One region of the Alteromonas sp. B31-7 genome, then DNA from elsewhere that is predicted to be linked to it. Evidence: predicted binding sites of a transcription regulator. Region 1 holds the regulator's gene; each other region holds the start of a gene.

Region 1 (3,113 bases):
GATTTGCTTTTCCAATTACGCCACAAGCGACTAGTCTTAATTGACACCGCCGGTTTTAGTCAGCGAGATAGCCGATTAATTAAGCAAATTCAGCAATTTGAAAACGGTCAAATGCAGCCGGTGAAAAAATACTTAGTGGCGCAAGCGAATACGCAATACCCTGCTTTACAGCGTATTATTGAAGCGTACGATGGCATTGAGTTAAATGGGTGTATCTTCACGAAGCTAGATGAGTGCTACTCTTTAGGGGAAGTGCTTAGTGCTGCGGTAGAGTATCAGCTTCCAGTAAGCTATGTTACCGATGGACAGAAAGTACCAGAAGATATTAAGGTTGCTGAAGCAAAATCTTTAGTATCTGCTGCGGCAAAGCTTTATAAAAAGTATGGTTTGAATCATACTAGTAGCAATAATGTGATCAGAACAGCACGAGCAGTATGATTGACGATCAAGCGAGTAGCTTACGAAAAATGAAGCAATCACGGTTAATCAAGGTTATCGCAGTCACCGGTGGTAAAGGTGGCGTCGGTAAAACAAATATAACGCTTAACACCGCTATTGCGATGGCAAAGCAAGGAAAGCGTGTCATGGTATTGGATGCAGACTTAGGTTTGGCCAATGTTGATGTCATGCTTGGGCTTAGGGTAGAAAAGAACTTATCCCATGTGCTGTCTGGCGAATGCACCTTAGATGAGGTGTTAGTCACTGGACCACACGGCATAAAGATTGCGCCAGCCACTTCAGGTACGCAGTCTATGGCTGAGTTGTCTCCTACTGAACATGCCGGGTTAATCCGCGCGTTCAGTGAGTTACGCTCGCAAATTGATGTGCTTATTGTCGATACCGCCGCCGGTATTTCAGATATGGTGCTCAGCTTTTCAAAAGCCTCACAAGACATCATGGTGGTAGTTTGTGATGAACCAACATCACTGACCGACGCTTACGCGCTGATAAAAATACTCAACAGAGAGCACGGTGTGTTTCGCTTTAAAATTGTGGCAAACATGGTGCGTGACGTGCGCGAAGGGCAAGAGTTATTTAGTAAGTTATCAAAAGTAACCGGGCGCTTTCTTGATGTTGCCTTAGAATTAGTGGCGACAGTTCCCTTTGATGAGAACATCCGTAAAGCGGTGAGAAAGCAAACTTCTATTGTAGATGCGTACCCAAGCTCGCCCGCAGCGGTAGCGATTGGTCAGTTGGCGAATAAAGCATTGTCATGGCCTATTCCCGCGCAACCAGGTGGCCATTTAGAGTTCTTTATAGAGCAGTTGGTGTCGGATAAAGCAGTAGGAAATCAGCGTTGAATAGCAAGGCAGCCGCTTATCAACAACAAACAGATAGGTCGCAACTCGTAGAGCGTCACGCTCCACTAGTAAAACGAATAGCCCATCACTTGATGGCCCGGCTCCCTGCCAGCGTGTTGGTAGATGATCTTATCCAGTCGGGAATGATTGGCTTATTAGAAGCAGCACGAAATTTCGATGGCTCGAAAGGCGCAAGTTTTGAGACATTTGCCGGTATTCGTATTCGCGGCGCCATGCTAGATGAAATACGCAAGGGTGATTGGACACCACGTTCGGTACATAAAAATGGTCGTGCCATCACCGAGGCCATTTCATTAGTCGAAAGTGAAACAGGCAGAGACGCGCGGGATGTAGATATTGCTGCTAAGCTAAATGTCAGCATGCAAGACTATCATCAAATGCTGAATGAAGTGAATGCAGGCAAGTTGGTAGGCATTGAGGATTTAGGTGTTTCGGAAGATGTGATTTCTACCGAGCAAAATCGTGGTTCCGACGCGCCCCTAGAGGATTTGATGCAAGGTGCGTTTCAAAAAGCGTTAGCGCATGCGATTACTACCTTGCCAGAGCGAGAAGCGATAGTGCTGTCTTTATACTATGATGAAGAACTGAACCTCAGAGAAATAGGTGAAGTTCTTGATGTGAGTGAGTCAAGAGTCAGTCAAATTCACAGTCAGGCCATGTTAAAACTCAAATCACGAATGAAGTCGTGGCAAGCTGACGAAGAATAGATATTAATAACAATTAACCCCTCAGCGGAGGCTATTTTGGATAAAAGTATGAAAATTCTTGTGGTTGATGATTTTTCTACCATGAGACGTATCATAAAAAACCTGCTTAAAGATTTGGGTTTCTCCAATATCCAGGAAGCGGATGACGGCAGTACCGCCTTACCTATGCTACAGCAAGGCGATTTCGATTTTGTAGTAACCGATTGGAACATGCCAGGCATGCAAGGCATCGATCTGTTACGCGCAATTCGCGCTGACGATAAGCTTAAGCATTTGCCTGTGTTAATGGTAACAGCAGAAGCGAAAAAAGAGCAGATTGTTGCGGCAGCGCAAGCCGGTGTAAACGGTTACGTTGTTAAGCCATTCACTGCTGCTACGTTAAAAGAGAAGCTCGATAAAATTTTCGAACGTTTAGGTTGATCCAGACGCTCACCAGAGATATGAGGTTTACTGGATGTCAACACAAGTAAATGTTCCTATTACCCTTGAAGAAGCCAAACAATTGGTTGCCTATTTGGAAGAGGGTGATTCTGCTTCAGCTAATGCCATCTTAGAAGCGGCGTCAATGAAAGAGTCTATTGAGCTCTTCGCCGAGGTTGGAAAATTGACGCGCCAACTTCACGACGCGTTAAACAACTTCCAAATTGATGATCGCATCAAAAACTTGGCCAATGATGATATTCCCGATGCGCAATCGCGTCTTACCTATGTCATTGAAGAAACAGAAAAAGCCGCAAATACCACTATGGATGCCGTTGAGGCCAGCATGCCAATTGCTGAACTATTAAGTTCACGCATAAGCAGCGTGATGCCAGAGTGGAAAAAACTAATGAGCCGTCAAATTGAACTAGGCGAATTCAAAGCTTTATGTGCAGATTTAGACGAATTGTTGGAAGACGGCGCTGAACAATCAGCTAAACTTACACAGTTACTGACCGAAGTGTTAATGGCACAAGGTTATCAGGACCTGACCGGGCAAGTGATTCGCCGGGTTATAGATTTGGTTAAGGAAGTTGAAGATAGCTTAGTAAACATGCTTACTATGTTTGGTGAGCCTGAGACATCTGAACAGACGAAAACACCG
Region 2 (3,113 bases), 510 kb from region 1:
CTAAGAATAAGGGTTTAACGCGGTCTATCAGCGGTGACCATAGGAAATTAAGGGAATAAACTGAGAAAACTATGCCAAAGAGTCCGATGGCCGATCGCGACAAGCCTTCATCGGCAAGCCAAGCATTTAAAACTGAACCAATCATCACCCAGGGGACACCGCTTGCAATACCAAAGATAAAAATACTGAGGTAGCGACGATCGTTAAAGGTTTTAAGGGACTGCAGCAAAGAACAACTCATCAGCAATAGGGGAAAATGCTATTGAGCCATGTTAGCACTTAATGTGCAACGTCTTAAATAAGGAAATAATGCCTTCTTGATAGCAATGACCATTGATACCAAGAAGGGCTATTAACAAATGAAAATTCTACGCCGCCATTTAAGGGCGAATGCCTACGCAGTCAAACGGGCAGTGACCTTTGCCTTCTAAAAAAAGTACACAGTTAGTGAGCTCTTCTATAAGGTAGGTATCGTGCGCCAATTTATCTTCAGGCCAATAATGAACTTGGTGTAACAAATGCCAAAATACACGCTCTTTGGGCGTATAGGGTTGCGTAAAGGTGTATTCTATCTGGCCCCACTCTTCCATACTATCCCAAAAGAATAGCTCGACCTCCTCGATTGGAAGCTCTCCATGCCAGAATGCTCGCAAATAAAAACACAGCTGCTTGGCTTTTTTATTGACAAACTCTTGTACAGTCACAGAGATTCAGCCGCTGGTTAATTTGTTTCAATGAATTATAGTTTATTACGAACTTACTGCCTTAAACGCCGATGCATTTAAAGCTAGGTTGCTGTTTTATTGCAAAAATTAGACTAAACAATTTGCGTTTGTATTACCAGCCTAAATATCGTGTCCAGCCAATAATATGTCCACTAAGAATATGAATATACGGGGGTTTGTCATTGTCCATTAGACTAAAGGTTGAAATTTGAGCGGGGATGGACTGTTGGCGGTAGTGTAATTTTAATGAGGTGGCGGCTTTATGCCTGCGTTTAGAGGCTGTTTGATGTGCCCAGGCATTCACATTGGGCAATGATAAATCGAGCACGGGAAAACTAGTACTGGCAATGACATCAGGGATGGCACGGTTTATTTGCGCTTCTGGCCAAAATGGCGAGAGGGTCACCAAGGTGCTTGGTGCCGCTATTTTCTCCTGCGCCCCTAAATCTAAAACTTGTGCGGCGGTCATTCCTTGGGAAACAATCACTCTAAACCCTTGATGTCCCTGACTGTAATTGTCTAACGCGTTAAGCAATACCACAAGATGTTGGGCACTGGCTTGATAATCGAGTTGGGTTGAACGGCTGTCTATTCTTGGATGGGCGCCGCTATTCTCGCCCTTTGCATCTTCACTTGTATTTTCAGTCCAAACGGGGTTGCCTAAAATTAAAGGAATAGGGCTTACAATACAATGCCAACCTTTTTCACTTAACGATTCAGCTAACGCTTTTGATTGCGTAAGATTCAGCTCGTTAGAGGACTGGTCGGCTAATATATACACCACCCCGCGAGAAAGCGGTGTAGAAGCGGGAATGTCAAAGATAGGTACCGCCGTATCGCCCACCATCAATTGAGACAGTTCGTTGGGTAAAAAGGCGTTTGAAATGTCGCTGTAAAAGCTTGCCCAGCTCATTTTGCAAAATGCGCTAGCAATTAAAAAAGCCAAAATGAAACGAAAAGAACGGACCATGTTATACCTGTATATTTTCTTCATATTTATATCGGCAAGCGCGATGACTTCTTCAATAAAATTCTAGTATACAGCGTATAAAAGGGTTAACCCTCCTTGAGCGCAACGCATTCGCAGCGCTATGCGCTAGGGCCTGATCTCATCAAACAAGGGGCCTAGGCACATAGTCACTAAAAGGAATAGGGCTATTAAATGTCATTGCTTCTAGGGTTACCGGATGTGCAAAACAGAGCGATTCAGCATGGAGTTGCAACCTAGGCGCCATGGCTAGCGCCTTCTCATGGGCATATAGCCTATCACCTAATATGGGGTGGCCAAGGGCTAACATGTGCACCCTAAGCTGGTGGGAGCGACCTGTCACCGGATATAGCGCTACCAGTGTTTCGTCACCCTCTCGTTGTATGGTTTGGTATCGAGTGTGAGCAGGTTTGCCCCTTTCATGATCCACCATTTGCTTTGGTCGGTTAGGCCAATCGCAAATAAGCGGTAGCCTTATCTCGCCCTCTGCTTGTTCAACGTTGCCAAACACTCGAGCGAAATAGCGCTTTCGAGTTTGACGAAGCTCGAACTGCTTCGATATATGCCTATGACTGGCCTTATTCAAGGCCATCACCATGATGCCAGAAGTGGCCATATCCAAGCGATGCACGACAGTCGCAGTTGGAAACACATGGTTTACTCGGCCGATTAGGGCATCTTTATGCTCGTCAGCCTTTCCAGGCACACTGAGTAACCCGCTGGGTTTATCGGCCACTAAGATGTGGTCATCGTAATACACTATACGTAAATACGGTGACATTGGAGGCCGGTACACGAAAGAGGGGTTCGCCATTAGGGATTATTTACCACAATACGTAATGCATCCAATTGTACATCAGCAGACTGAATAACCTTGTTTAACGTTTGCATTTGCGTTTCTATAAATGCAATTTCACTGTCTCTTACCGCAGGGTTACGTTTTTGTAAGTCTTTAAGACGCTGAATTTCCCCATTTAATGTTTCATGCATGTTTTCCAGGGCATCGTGCAATAGTGTGTTGGCTTGTTGATGCGCCAGTTTTCTTGCGGTTTCAATAGCAAGCGTAAGGGGTTGTTGTAAAGCCTTAATGAGCTGTGAGGAAATTTTACGGCCCACTTTGCGACTAATTTGCACATCAAGATCGACGGCGTTACCTTGCGCATCTAAACAAATCCGCACCGGTGTTTGAGGTAAGAAGCGGCCTAGCTGTAGAGATTTTGGTGCGCTTGCATCAAGTACGAATAACGCCTCTACCCAATATGCCCCTTTGGGCAATGTGGGATCTGCCATAAAGCCCATGCTGCTTTTGCCATGAACATCAGTAAGAATGACATCAATGGCGGTATGCACTAATGGGTGATCCCAGCTTAAGAAGTGCACATTTTCTAATACCGTGGCCA
Region 3 (3,113 bases), 1.2 Mb from region 1:
CTAAATGATAGACCTCTTCAAAACCTTGTTCTTTAAGGTAAGCGGTGGATTTTTCACAGCGTATACCCCCAGTACAAAACATGGCGACTTTTTTGTTTTTCTCAGGGTCTAGGGCTTTTTCCACGTACTCAGGAAACTCTCTGAACGTTTCCGTTTTCGGGTCGATGGCATTTTTAAATGTGCCAATTTCGATTTCGTAGTTGTTGCGCGTATCAATAACGGTAACGTCTGGGTCGCTTATTAACGCATTCCAATCTTTTGGCTTAACGTAGGTGCCTACCGTTCTTCGGGGGTCTATACCTTCAACACCCATTGTGACGATTTCTTTTTTCAGTTTTACCTTGGTGCGATAAAACGGTTGTTCGTCATGTAACGACTCTTTGGTAGAAATAGGGTTGATGCGAGCATCATTGTTGAGGTAGTCAAGTAAGGCATCAATGCCTTCTCTACTGCCGGACACAGTACCATTAATGCCTTCTTCGGCAAGTAACAAAGTACCTTTAATTCCGTTAGATTCCATAGCCTCTAAAAGAGGCTGGCGCATAGCTTCGTAATTTTCAAGCGCAACGAATTTATACATCGCGCAAACAATATATTTAGACATGGTGTTCACCTTTGCTAGTTGGAACGTAAAACCAGTGCAAAAAATGCGGCGCGGAGTGTAACAAATGGCCAGGACGATTGCCAGTTTAAGCAGCAACAGCCTGTTTGGCGTTGAGAATAACCTCTTCCATAAGTGTGTTGTCTTCGTACAGGGTCGAACTGTATTGCTTGGAAAGTCGCTTTTGCGCCCCTAAGGGACAGTTATTAACAATGTCGTCGCTTATTTTCTGCGCATTATCAACCTGTGCCAGTGGCATGGGGTGCATGGCCAGGTGTAGCCGTGCGTCTGCAAACTGGTGTTGACTAAATGCCTGGTTCACGCGATTCAAGGTTTCCCAATGCAAATCGTCTGCTGACAAGGCCGGGTGGCGGTAAAAATTTAGCGAGCGAAGTTGTGTTTCAACGTCAGGCGTAGACGCAGTGGGGCTCTCAATGCCAATAGTATCTGCCAGTGCTGTCTGTTGCATCGCCAAATACAGCGAAAACAATCGCGCATTTTTGGTTGCGTTGGACAATTTCCCGTTAAGTTCAAACCCACTACTGGGATCGATGGAAACAGTGGCTTGGTCTATAGAGTGATTCACAAATCGCCGTTAATCATTTGATTACATACGTACGTTGTCGGCAAGATAATGTTTTTCTTAAGCTTATTCTTGCTCTAATGGTTATTTTAATTAATCATGTAGTTATGCGTATTGTACTTATTTACTCGGACACGAAATGAACTTTGCTAATAAGCAAGTGCTTATTGTTGAGGATCAGCGCCCCTTTTTATTGCTCCTTCGCGGTTTAATGCATTCTATGGGTGCCACGGATATCGTGACCAAGTCTTCTGCTGAAAAGGCCATTTCAATTTGCCGTAAGCAAAAATTTGATGTGGTAGTGTCAGATCTACACTTAGGTAGTGACCGGAAAAACGGCTTTGAGTTTGTAGAAGAGTTAAGGGTAAGACGGTTAATCAAGCCTACAACGGTGTTCATTTTAATTAGTGCTGATAGTGCGAGGCCTGTAGTACTTGGGTCTATAGAACGCCGTCCAGATGATTACCTTATTAAGCCTTTTTCTCAGGTTCAATTAAAATCCCGTATTTCTAGGGCGTGGTCTAAGCGCCAATATTTAGGTGATGTTTACCGTGAAATTGCCAACGATAATTTAAATACGGCGGTGGATATATGCGAAGACTTACTCGCCAGCCCCTCTCCTTACAGAGGCAGTTGCGAACAACTCTTAGTTGAACTGTACTGGCAACTTGAACAGCCAGACAAGGCTCTTGATGTACTCACGCCCTACTTAGATGGCAAGCCCATTATGTGGGCGCAAGTAGCGTTGGGGAAAACCTATGTTCACTTGCAGCAATACGATAAAGCGATGGACATGGCTGAACAGGTTCTAAAGCGAAATCGCTTCAGTGCGGAAGCACAAGATATTTTGGCACAGGCCAGTGATGCCAAGCAGCAAGGTGAATTAGCTATAAGCGCCATAAGGCAAGCGATTAAGCTGTCTCCCTTTTCACTACCTCGCCATTTTCACGCGTGTGAAATTGCCCGTAATCACGACGATTACCTATTAGCTGCTGAATCAAGTTTCGCCATTTGGGATTTGTCCAAGCGAACGGTACATTACGACTGCCTTCATTGGTGCGGTTACATTAGAAGTTTATTGGATGTTGCAGAATATACCGATGATAAGCGAACTCGAAATAAGTACCAACAAGAAGCATTATTAGCGCTACAACGTGGCAAGTTTGATGAATACCTCCATCGCCTAGATGAAGATTTTGATGTGGAAATTTTTGGCCGAATCATGAATGCTCGGGTGAACGCGATTGACGGCAAGATGTTAGATGCCAAGAAACACTTAGTGCGATCGCAATGGGCAATTGAAGAGAAGTACCAAACTCCGCCTATCGCTTTCATTCCTGATAGCATTAAAGTTATGTATGACTTAGGTGAATTTGAAGATGCGTTAAAACTGCAGGAAGTATTAAAAAACAGTGAAGGCAATCTTGACCCTAATAGCCGTTTTTTACTTTCTAAAGAGCAACACAACTCAAAACAAAACTTTGCTAATTATCAACAGTTTAATCGCGAAGGCATAAAGTACTATCAACAAGGTAAATACGAGCAAGCAAAAGCAGCGTTTGCCCTTGCTCAAGGGTTTGCGCCGGTGAATACCGGGGTCACCCTAAACCTACTGCAATGCTTACTACAATTACTTGTAAAATCCGACAAGCCTTCTCGCGAAATGATGTTAGAGTGCAGAAAGCTGTTCAAATTAATAGATGATATGCCTTTAAAGCAACAACATGCTGAAAAGTATCAGACACTAAGGCAGGAACTAGATCAGATTATAGGGTGAACATAATGAAAACAGGTATATCACTACATGCTACAGTTTCTGTCTTTTTACTTAGCGGTTGTAGTCAAACGCAGCCTTGCGAAGATATTGTAGAAGTTAACCGACAATTACACGTTTGTGAAACCCTCGCCAGAACAATGGATGATAACCGA
Region 4 (3,113 bases), 1.8 Mb from region 1:
ACCACCTTTCTGTTTTGCCCTTCTTTTTCCGCCGCTACTGCCATGCCTAGGGCTGCGCTTATTGAGGTAGAAGAATGCCCCACTGCAAAGGTGTCGTAATCGCTTTCTGGCGGCCAAGGAAAGGGATGAAGCCCATCTTTTTGGCGGATAGTCGACATTTGCTCGGCACGGCCGGTGAGTATTTTATGGGGGTAGGCTTGGTGACCCACATCCCAAATTAATCGGTCGAAGGGAGTATGGTAGATGTAATGCAGTGCAACCGTCAGTTCTACCGTGCCTAAACCAGAGGCGAAATGTCCACTGGTCTGACTTACGCTATTAAGTAAGTACTCACGTAATTCGTCGGCCAACAGACGCAATTTTTCTTGCGGTAGTTGGCGTAGTTTTTCCGGCGTCTGCGCAAGTGCAAGCGTGGGGTAATGTTGGAGATCTAAACTCATTATTTATTATCTTTTTTCAACATGGAGGCAGAACTAGTGGTTTCTATTAACCAACAGCTCGCTAAATGCAATTAAACTGTCTGTATTGTAGGGCAAACTGGCTAAGGCTTGAAGTGCATTCTCGTGCAGCTTGCCTAGTTCCGCTTTGGCACCCTCCAACCCGAGCTTTGCCGGAAAGGTATTTTTACCTAAGGCGATATCAGAACCCGCAGGTTTGCCAAGTTGTTCACTGCTGCCTTCGACATCAAGAATATCATCCTGCACCTGAAAAGCGAGGCCAATAAGTCTGGCATAGCTTAGCAAGCTATCTTTGGTGTGGTCGTCAAGATCGCTTGCGACTAGGCAGGTCATTTCAACGCATGCCTGAAGCAATGCGCCCGTTTTCAATTTGTGGAGTTCACGTAGCTGGGTTAAATCTATGCTTTTGCCTGTACTGGCTAAATCGATGGCTTGGCCACCGCACATGCCCATATACCCAGCGGCTTGGGCTAACACTGACAATAGATTCGCACGGCGGCTATGCGCGAAATCGCTCAATGGTGTATCGGCTAAATGGCTGAATGCTAGTGCTTGCAGTGCGTCACCGGCCAAAATAGCGGTGGCCTCATCAAAGGCGATATGGCAAGTCGGCTGCCCCCGACGTAAATCATCGTCGTCCATGGCTGGCAAATCATCGTGAACCAGTGAATACGCGTGTACGCACTCGATGGCCATGCTAATCGCCATTTGGTCTTTCTTGGGCACATCCAGCGCATTTCCCACTAGTTGAACTAACAAGGGGCGCATGCGCTTACCCCCCGCAAGAAGGGAATGGTGCATAGCGGCCTTCAGGCGAGGAGCATGATTGGGTAGCGCATCAATGAGCGTGACTAATGCGGCATCAGTTTGCAGCTTAATTTGCTGATGCAATGCAGTAAAGTTCATAGGGTTCCTGTATTAAGATAAGCGAGTAACGTTAGGGCTGCTCGTTTTCTGGCAGAGTGTGAAGCTGATTTTCGCCTTGCTCATTAACAAGGATCTTCACTTTTTGCTCAGCTTGTTCTAATGATTGCTGGCCCAAACGTGACAGGGCAACGCCTCGCTCAAACTTTTCTAGTGCAACCTCTAGCGGTAAATCACCGTTTTCCATTTCTGATACAATGGCGTCCAGTTCACTTAATGTTTCTTCAAATGAGGGAGAATCTTTCTTTTCTGTCACGATAGTACTCGATATGCGGTGATTATTCGGATTACGCGCACATTAACTGAGGGTTGCCAAAGGGTCAAATGAAAACTCTATCCTAATGACGATATAAAGAAGCTCAGCAATTAGGTGCGAGATGGGTGAAAAGGTTCTACTATCTAAAAAAACAAAATTACGGATTTTAAGATATTCTTATTATAGAATTTTTTGAACATGCCGATAGAATAGCCATAGTCGTTATGCGTCAGCTATAAAAGCAACAAATGAGGAAGAGTGAGTGGATTTAGCAACCGTCATAGGTATGTTGGGCGCCATAGGTTTCGTGGTAATGGCCATGGTAATGGGCGGCAGCATAAGTATGTTCGTCAATGTCCCTTCAATTTTGATTGTTTTTGGCGGCACATTGTTCGTAATTTTATCTCAATACACCATGGGGCAATTTTTCGGCGCAGGTAAAATTGCCGGTAAAGCATTCATGTTTAAGATTGACTCCCCAGAAGAGTTGATTGAAAAAATTGTTGAGATGGCCGACGCCGCAAGAAAAGGGGGCTTTCTGGCGCTTGAGGAAGCCGAGATTGACAACCCTTTTATGCAAAAAGGCGTTGATATGCTGGTGGACGGACACGACATCGAAGTCGTGCGAGATACACTGGCGAAAGACATCAGCATGACCACAGACCGACACGAATTTGGTGCGACCATCTTTAAGGGGATGGGCGATGTTGCCCCGGCAATGGGAATGATAGGTACACTCATTGGTTTGGTCGCCATGCTATCGAACATGGATGACCCAAAATCTATTGGCCCCGCAATGGCAGTTGCTTTGTTAACCACACTTTACGGTGCCTTTATGGCGAACATCATTTGTTTGCCTATGTCAGTAAAGCTTAACAACCGTGCTCAAGAAGAAAAACTTAACCAAATGCTGGTACTGGATGGCATCGTAGGCATTGCTGATGGACAGAATCCTCGAGTTATTGAAGGTATGCTCAAGAACTACCTAGCGGCGAGTAAACGCAATACAGGAACTGAGGACGAGTAATGGCTGAGCAAGAGTGCCCCAAATGCCCGCCGGAAGGGCTGCCCGCCTGGATGGGCACCTTTGCTGACCTTATGTCTCTTCTAATGTGCTTTTTTGTACTTTTGTTGTCGTTCTCAGAGATGGATGTGCTTAAGTTTAAACAAATCGCCGGTTCGATGAAGTTTGCCTTTGGTGTGCAAAATAAAATAGAAGTTAAAGATATTCCCAAGGGCACCAGTGTTATTGCTATGGAATTTAGACCGGGCAAGCCTGATCCATCACCCATAGATACCATTCAGCAGCAAACCATTGATATGACCCAGCAAATGCTAGAATTCCAAGCCGGTGATGAAGACTCTGCTGGCGGGCGGCAAAAGCAACGGGGTGAACAGCGAGGGGGGCAGTCGCAGCAAACGGCAACCGATCAGTCTTCCTCCGCAGAACAAGCGGCGGAACAAAATGAAACCGC

What was found. The regulator FliA, encoded in region 1, starts transcription of late flagellar genes. The targets are predictions, from matches to a motif close to CTAAAGNTNNNNNNNNNNNNGCCGATA.
Region 2: a site for FliA is predicted at 1,725-1,751, ahead of IUA53_RS17065 (DUF3530 family protein). Genes of this name have one in related genera too.
Region 3: a site for FliA is predicted at 1,223-1,249, ahead of IUA53_RS09280 (VC2046/SO_2500 family protein). Genes of this name have one in related genera too.
Region 4: a site for FliA is predicted at 1,819-1,845, ahead of pomA (flagellar motor protein PomA). Genes of this name have one in related genera too.

Annotation. Positions count from the first base shown of each region.
Region 1 is NZ_CP065233.1:3,400,435-3,403,547, reverse strand. It holds gene flhF (flagellar biosynthesis protein FlhF) at 1-438, shown strand, start outside; gene IUA53_RS14770 (MinD/ParA family ATP-binding protein) at 435-1,301, shown strand; gene IUA53_RS14765 (RNA polymerase sigma factor FliA) at 1,298-2,029, shown strand; gene cheY (chemotaxis response regulator CheY) at 2,066-2,449, shown strand; gene IUA53_RS14755 (protein phosphatase CheZ) at 2,484-3,113, shown strand, end outside.
Region 2 is NZ_CP065233.1:3,913,297-3,916,409, reverse strand. It holds gene IUA53_RS17075 (AmpG family muropeptide MFS transporter) at 1-241, opposite strand, end outside; gene IUA53_RS17070 (hypothetical protein) at 381-704, opposite strand; gene IUA53_RS17065 (DUF3530 family protein) at 838-1,695, opposite strand; gene rluA (bifunctional tRNA pseudouridine(32) synthase/23S rRNA pseudouridine(746) synthase RluA) at 1,838-2,527, opposite strand; gene rapA (RNA polymerase-associated protein RapA) at 2,527-3,113, opposite strand, start outside.
Region 3 is NZ_CP065233.1:2,192,141-2,195,253, reverse strand. It holds gene trhO (oxygen-dependent tRNA uridine(34) hydroxylase TrhO) at 1-604, opposite strand, end outside; gene IUA53_RS09280 (VC2046/SO_2500 family protein) at 690-1,187, opposite strand; gene IUA53_RS09275 (response regulator) at 1,324-2,961, shown strand; gene IUA53_RS09270 (hypothetical protein) at 2,967-3,113, shown strand, end outside.
Region 4 is NZ_CP065233.1:1,573,831-1,576,943, forward strand. It holds gene dxs (1-deoxy-D-xylulose-5-phosphate synthase) at 1-440, opposite strand, end outside; gene IUA53_RS06670 (farnesyl diphosphate synthase) at 474-1,364, opposite strand; gene IUA53_RS06675 (exodeoxyribonuclease VII small subunit) at 1,396-1,638, opposite strand; gene pomA (flagellar motor protein PomA) at 1,901-2,665, shown strand; gene IUA53_RS06685 (flagellar motor protein MotB) at 2,665-3,113, shown strand, end outside.